DNA from 3 places in the Xanthomonas sp. SS genome. Region 3 is predicted to be linked to each of the others. Evidence: riboswitches for the same ligand, from Rfam matches in the RefSeq annotation. Region 3 holds a riboswitch; each other region holds the start of a gene.
The links. A riboswitch is a leader RNA that binds a small molecule or an ion and turns the genes downstream of it on or off. The one in region 3 is predicted to bind cobalamin.
Positions count from the first base shown of each region.

Region 1: linked by a shared signal. The riboswitch ahead of HEP74_RS20435 (ribonucleoside-diphosphate reductase subunit alpha) and the one ahead of btuB (TonB-dependent vitamin B12 receptor) in region 3 are both predicted to bind cobalamin.
Region 2: linked by a shared signal. The riboswitch ahead of metE (5-methyltetrahydropteroyltriglutamate--homocysteine S-methyltransferase) and the one ahead of btuB (TonB-dependent vitamin B12 receptor) in region 3 are both predicted to bind cobalamin.

Region 1 is NZ_CP051190.1:4,826,089-4,828,341, forward strand. Features, by position in the region: gene HEP74_RS20435 (ribonucleoside-diphosphate reductase subunit alpha) at 1-918, opposite strand, end outside; cobalamin riboswitch at 1,099-1,321, opposite strand; gene HEP74_RS20440 (EF-hand domain-containing protein) at 1,651-1,941, opposite strand; gene HEP74_RS20445 (hypothetical protein) at 2,047-2,253, opposite strand, start outside.
Region 2 is NZ_CP051190.1:4,797,540-4,799,792, reverse strand. Features, by position in the region: gene metE (5-methyltetrahydropteroyltriglutamate--homocysteine S-methyltransferase) at 1-973, opposite strand, end outside; cobalamin riboswitch at 1,187-1,440, opposite strand; gene HEP74_RS20330 (DUF6519 domain-containing protein) at 1,494-2,253, opposite strand, start outside.
Region 3 is NZ_CP051190.1:4,297,236-4,299,488, forward strand. Features, by position in the region: gene msrC (free L-methionine (R)-S-oxide reductase MsrC) at 1-466, shown strand, start outside; gene HEP74_RS18045 (TfoX/Sxy family protein) at 463-897, shown strand; cobalamin riboswitch at 924-1,140, shown strand; gene btuB (TonB-dependent vitamin B12 receptor) at 1,251-2,253, shown strand, end outside.

The sequences.
Region 1 (2,253 bases), 530 kb from region 3:
GTAGGCGCCGACGCCGCCGCCGTGCTTGGACACGCGCGCCACGTCGGTGTTGGAGTCGTAGATGCCCTGCAGGCTGTCGTCCACGGTGTCGATGAAGCAGCTCGACAGCTGCCCGCCGATCTTGCCGGCGTTGGCCAGCGTGGGCGTGGCCACGGTCATGAACAGGTTGGACAGCGCCCAGTAGGCCTCGCCGACCAGTTGCATGCGGCGTTCGCGTGGCTTTTCGTCCTGCATCAGGTACAGCGCGATGGTCAGCCAGCGCTCCTGCGGCAGTTCGTAGACCTTGCGCGAGTTGTCGGTGGCCAGGTAGCGCGTGGCCAGCAGGTACAGGCCGTTGTAGGCGAACAGCTTGTCGCGCTCCGGGTCGATCATCTTGCCGGCTTCGGCCAGCTCGTCCTTGGAGTAGTTCTTGAGGATGTCGATCGAGTACACGCCGCGGTCGGCCAGGCTTTCCTGCAGGCCGACGTAGGAGCCGTACTTCTCGCCGGCATCGTAGAAGCGGTTCTTGCTGGCGCGCTTGTACAGGCGGTGCAGGTACAGGCGCGCGGCGAAGTACTCCCACTCCGGCGTGGCGATGTCCACGCGCGACTCGGCCTCGCGGATCAGGTAGTCGACCATCTCGTCGGCCGACAGGCTTTCCTTCTTCTCGACGAAGGCGAACGCCTTGCGCTCGTAGTCGGCCACGTCCAGCTGCGGGAACTCGGCATGGATCCGGTCCAGGGTGCGCTGCAGGCGCGAACGGTCGAAGGCCATGCGGCGGTTGCCGCCGTCCTTGACGATCCAGGTCACGGCGCGCTGGTCGTTGCTCGGCTCGCTGGCGGCCGTATCGGGCTGCGCGGCAGCGGCGGCAGCAGGCGTGGGATCGACATCGGCGGTGTCGAGGGGGGCTGCGGCCGGCAGGCTGTGGGTCTGGCTCATGAAGGTCTCCAAGCGTGGTGCACCTGGCTGCCCGACCCTCGCAGGCAACGCTCCGACCGGATCAGCAGGGTGGAGACGCGGTGTCGCAGAGACCGCGACGGCGCAGGCGCGAGCCTGCGGGCGGTCAACGCTTCACCGACCATCTCCCCCCGGAGATTCAACGGTCGGCGCCGCGCTGTGTGCATCGCGCGGCTGTCGGCAGGTCTTCGGGCTTATGGGCGACGGCCGATGGCCGGTTTCCTAGCCCGTCGCTTCCCAAGGCAGGGCGCCTCAGTGCGGGTGACGGGTTCGTTCCCAATTACCGCTGCGGGGCAGCGCCGGCCTGAGCGCTCGCGCGCCGCACCGGCTTCCCTTTTGATCCCGCAGCCTGGTGGCTGCTGGAACCGACCACCACAAGATAGTGGGGTCCCCGGGCCTCGTCAACGCTAAATGTAGTCATAAATTCGAAAAGCCAAGCGGGACAACCGTTTGCCGTGGCGACGCCGCAAATCCCCGCAGCGGGGCGCCGAATCGGGCCTGGAAACGGCTGGAGCGCCCATGCCGCAAGGGCCTCGGCGAGCCCGCCGGCGGCGGCCCGTGCATGGCGGTGCGCGCCGATCTGCGCCAACTGCGCGGAGCGCGGGCAACCGCCGCGCCGGGGGCGGACGAACGGCAACCGCGCGCGGCTCGCGCCCATGGAACGCGAGCGGTGCCTGCCGCTGCTGGGACTCGGATTACAGCCCCCGCGCCGGCTCAGCGTTCGCGCTGTCCGGCCTGTTGCTTGGCCTGCTGCACGGCCGCGCGCAGTTCATCCACCGACAGTTGGCCGTCGTGGTTGCGGTCCAGCGCGTCGAAACGCTTGGCGAGGCGCGGCAGCGACGCGTCGGCTTCGCTGCGGCTGATCAGGCCATCGCCGTTGGCGTCGGCGGTCTCGAGCTTTTGCTGCAGTTTCTGCTTCTGTGCGGCGCTCGGCGCGGTCTGTGCGGCGGCGGTGCCGGCCAACAACAGGCTGCACAGCAGCCCATGGGCAATGGCGGTCTTCATGGCGGTTCTCGAATAAAGGATGGACGGAAAGTGGCGACATGGGCGATCGCGCCCGCGGTGGACTGTCCACCGCGGGCGCGTGATCGCCACGCCGGTGGCGGACGGCTACGGGCGGCAGGCCACGACCTCGCCGGCGGCGTTGGTGCAGGTGCCGGTGTGGCTGACGCTTCCATCGGCCAGCGTGGTCGAGCCCTGGTAGCTGCCGCCATTGGCGCCGGTAGCGCTGGTCTGGCGGCTGCCGGCGACGCTGCCATCGGCGTTCTTGGCCATGCTGCCGCTGCTGCTGGCGCTGCCGCCATTGGCCGTGGTGAC
Region 2 (2,253 bases), 500 kb from region 3:
ACGGCGCCAACCACAGCCGTTCGCTGCCGACATGCCCGGCGGCGTAGCGCGCCAGGATCAGCGCAGTGTCCAGCGGCGTACGCCACACGTTGCGGCCGTTGACCAGCCCCGCCGACAGCACGCGCCCGGCCGGCAATGCCTGCAGCACCGCGTCCAACTGTGCCACGCCGCGCACCAGATCCACGTGCAGGCCATCCACCGGCAGCGCCGCGGCCAGTTCCAGGTTGTCGCCCAGCTCGCCGAAATACGTGGTCAGCAGCAGCTTCGGCCGCGGCGCTTGCGCCAGGAAGGCATAGGCGCGGCGATAGGCGTCGCGTGCGGCTTCGTCCAGGTCCAGCACCAAGGCCGGCTCGTCGATCTGGACCCAGTTGGCGCCGGCCGTGTCGAGTTGCTGCAGCAGGTCGGCGTAGGCCGGCAGCAGGCTGTCCAGCAGCGCCCAGCGGTCGCTGCCGTCCACGGTCTTGGACAGCAGCAGGAAGGTCACCGGCCCGATCAGCACCGGCCGCGTGGTGATGCCCAGCGCCTTGGCTTCCAGGAACTCGGCCAGCGGCTTGTCGCCGCGCAGGCGGAAGTGCTGGCGCCGCGCCAGCTCCGGCACCAGGTAGTGGTAGTTGGTGTCGAACCACTTGGTCATTTCCAGCGCGTGCAGGTCCAGGCCGTTCTCCTGCGAGCCGCGCGCCATCGCGAAGTAGCCGGCCAGCGGATCGGCATCGGCCAGCGCGCGGTAGCGCTGCGGGATCGCATCGAACAGGAACGCGGTGTCGAGCATCGCGTCGTACAGGCTGAAGTCGTTGCTGGGCGGAAGATCCACCCCGGCCTCGACCTGCAGCCGCCAATGCTGCTGGCGTAGCTGCCGCGCGGTGTCTTGCAGGCTTGCCTCATCCGTTTCGCGGCGCCAGTAGCTTTCCAGCGCACGCTTGAGCTCGCGCCGCGCACCGATGCGCGGGAAGCCCAGGTTGGTCACGATCGTCATTTGCGTTTCCTCATTGCGTTCATAGGCATTGAGGAACGAAGGAACCGCGCGCCGTGCGCCCGTTCGCACGGGACGCCCGCCACGCCAGCGACCTTCGCCCCCGCGGGCGAACCGGCGCCACGCGGGCAGGCGGAAGAGCGCAGCGCGGCGCAGGGCCACGGCACGGCTTCCGGCCGCCTCCCCGCGGAGACGCCAGGTCGAATCGGAGGACGCACAGGTCCTCCGGCCGGGGCCGGTATTCGGGCTGATGGACGAGCGCACCGTGCCGGCTGCGCGCCTACTGTCCGTCGCTTCCCAGGCCGGCATGCGCCGGCCCAGTGCCATTGACGGAGGTCGTTTCCATTCACCGCTGCGGGGCAGCTCCGGAATGGGCAGGCGCTTGCGGCGCCAGCCTTCACCGGATTCCCGTTTAAATCCATCCCTTCATCCGAATGAAGAGATGGATACCTTCGGCATGCGCAAGATAGGCGGTGTGGGCTGACGGGTCAAGCGCGGTGGGCGATCCGTCGCGGATGCAGGGTCAGGCATGCGGTTTGGGCTTGGCCGGGGTCTTCTTGCCCGGCGTGGCGTTGCCGTTGCCGCCGCCGCCGCGGGGGAGCGCATCGCGTTCGCCGCCAAGGCTGCAGCTGTTCATCGGGGTCACGCTGCAGCTGCAGGATTGGGTGACGCCGATGCCGCCGCCGGTGGCCTGCATGCCGAGCACGCCCAGTGGTGCGTAGTGATGCTCGATGCCGCGCGGCGGTTGCGCCGTTGCGCTGCCGTCGGCCAGGGTCGGCCAGTCGATGCCGCCGCTAGCCACGCGCGCGGGGATCAGCCAGTAGTCGCCGCTGCGATAGTCGGCATCGGCGGCGAAGCGGATCTGCACGCCGTCCTCCAGGTCGATCCATTGCGCTTGCGCGTCCTTGGCCGCGGGGATCGGCACCGCACCGTCGACCAGTGTCACGTCGCCGTAGGCCGACTGGTCCCAGCGCCGCAGTTTGGGGTGCACGGCGTCCGTGTCCCATGCCAGCGCGCCGTCCAGCAGCAGCGCGTCGCCGTCGATGGCGTCGATCAGATACAGGGCGCCCGGCCGCGCCTGCAGGTCGTCGCGCTCGTCGCTCAATTCCACCCACTGCCCGGCAGCGAAACCGCGCGTGCTGGCCAACTGCAGGTGCTCGCCCTGCGCGGACAGGCAGGCGCTGGCGACGCTGCCGTTGTCGCGCGACCATTTGAAGGTCGGTTGCGCGCCGTTGTCGCTGCCGCGGTGGATCTCGACGCGGTACAGGTTGTTCTCGACGCCG
Region 3 (2,253 bases):
GCTCACCGGCAGCAAGCCGGAACAGTACGCCCAACTGCTCGCGCAGGCCCGTTCCCTGGTCAGCGGCGAGCCCGACCGCATCGCCAATGCCGCCAACCTGGCGGCGCTGGTGTACCACGCGCTGCCGCGGCTGAACTGGGTCGGCTTCTACCTGTACGACGGCAAGGAACTGGTGGTCGGCCCGTTCCAGGGCCTGCCCGCCTGCGTGCGCATCCCGCTGCACAAGGGCGTGTGCGGCGCCGCCGCCAGCAGCGGCCAGACCCAGCGCATCGACGACGTCGAGGCCTTTCCCGGGCATATCGCCTGCGATGCGGCCTCGCGCTCGGAGCTGGTGGTGCCGCTGCTGCGCGCCGGCGAGCTGATCGGCGTGTTCGACCTGGACAGCCCGGACCTGGCGCGCTTCGACGCCGACGATCAGCACGGCCTGGAAGCGATCGCGCAGGTCTTCGTCGACGCGCTGCGATGAGCACCGAAAAACTGCGCAACATCGGCCCCAAGAGCGCGGCCTGGCTGCGCCAGGTCGGCCTGCGCACGCAGGAGGACCTGACTGCGGCCGGCGCGGTCGGCGCGTTCCTGAAGGTCAAGCGCGCCGGCTTCAAGCCCAGCCTCAACCTGCTGTATTCGCTGGAAGGGGCGCTGACCGGCTGCCATTGGCAGGAACTGCCCGAGGCGCGGCGCGCGCAGCTGCTCGGCGAGCTGGAAGCCGCGGCGGCGCAGCTGCCGGCGCAGCGCGGCCTGCCGGTGGCCGGACCGGTGGCGACCACCCATTTCGACCGCGACGGCGACCATAGCGATACGCCGTATGCCGACGACGCGTCCGGCGGCCATGCCTACGACGCCGAGCGCGACCACGGACGCGACGACGACGGCCACGCCGGCGAGCGCGACGCCGACTGATCCGCGCGTCACGCCGGCGATCGCGTACAATCGCGCCGCTTCAAGGTGACCTGCCGGCCCCGGCCTGCAGGTTGAAACGGGAAGCCGGTGCGTCTTGCGACAAGGCCGGCGCTGCCCCCGCAACGGTAAGCGATCCGCGCTGACGACTTGCGCCACTGTGCCTTGGGCATGGGAAGGCGTCGCAGCCGGGAGTCCGACTCCCAGATCGCCAGCCCGGAGACCGGCCTTGCAGTTCACTGGTTGCGATGCGGAGGGCGTCGCGGCGTGCCGCGCCGCGTCTGGCGCCGTCCGCTTGCACCCTCGGTTCGCGACTCCTTTGCCGTCACAGCGCGCCCGCGCGCCGGAGTTGCCCCATGTCGTTCCGCCTGCTTTCGGTCGCGATCGCGTCCGTCCTGTCCCTGCCCTCGCTGGCGCTCGCCGCCGATGCCGCCACCGACCTGGACCAGGTCCTGGTCACCGCCACCCGCACCCAGATCTCGGTCGAGGACAGCGTGGTCCCGGCACAGGTGATCGACCGCGCCGAGATCGAGCGCAGCCAGGCCACGTCGCTGGCGCAGCTGCTGCAGGGCCGCGCCGGCATCGGCGTGTCCAACCAGGGCGGGCTGGGCAAGCTGACCACGCTGAGCCTGCGCGGCAGCGAATCGGACCACGTGCTGGTGCTGGTGGACGGCGTGCGCATCGGCTCGGCCAGCGCCGGCCTGGCCGCGTTCCAGGACCTGCCGCTGAGCCAGATCGATCGCATCGAGATCGTGCGCGGCCCGCGCTCGAGCCTGTACGGCTCCGATGCGATCGGCGGCGTGATCCAGATCTTCACCCGCCACGGCGGCCAGGGCCTGCAGCAGAACCTGAGCCTGGGCGCCGGCAGTCACGGCCTGCGCGAGGCCAGCGCCGGCTTCAGCAACCGCGGCGAGCGCGGCTGGCTGTCGGTGCAGGGCGGCTACCAGAACAGCGACGGCATCAATGCCTGCAACGGCTCGGCCACGCTGTTCGCCGGCTGCTTCGTCGATGAGCCGGACCGCGACGGCTACCGCAACACCTCACTCAGCGCGCGCGGCGGCTATGCGCTGAGCGACACGCTGCGCATCGAAGGCCAGGCGCTGAACATCGACAGCCGCAACGAGTACGACGGCGATGCGCTGTTCGCCGGCAACGAGGCCGACAACACCCAGCAGGTGTTCGGCGGCAAGCTCGACTGGACCCCGTCCGAGCGCGTGCACCTGGCCGCGCAGCTCGGCCGCAACACCGATCAGGCCGACAGCTACTACCACGCCGCCGGCAGCGACACGCGCAGCTTCGTCAGCACCTTCGACAGCCGCCGCGACACCGCCTCGCTGCAGGGCGATTTCGGCCTGGCCG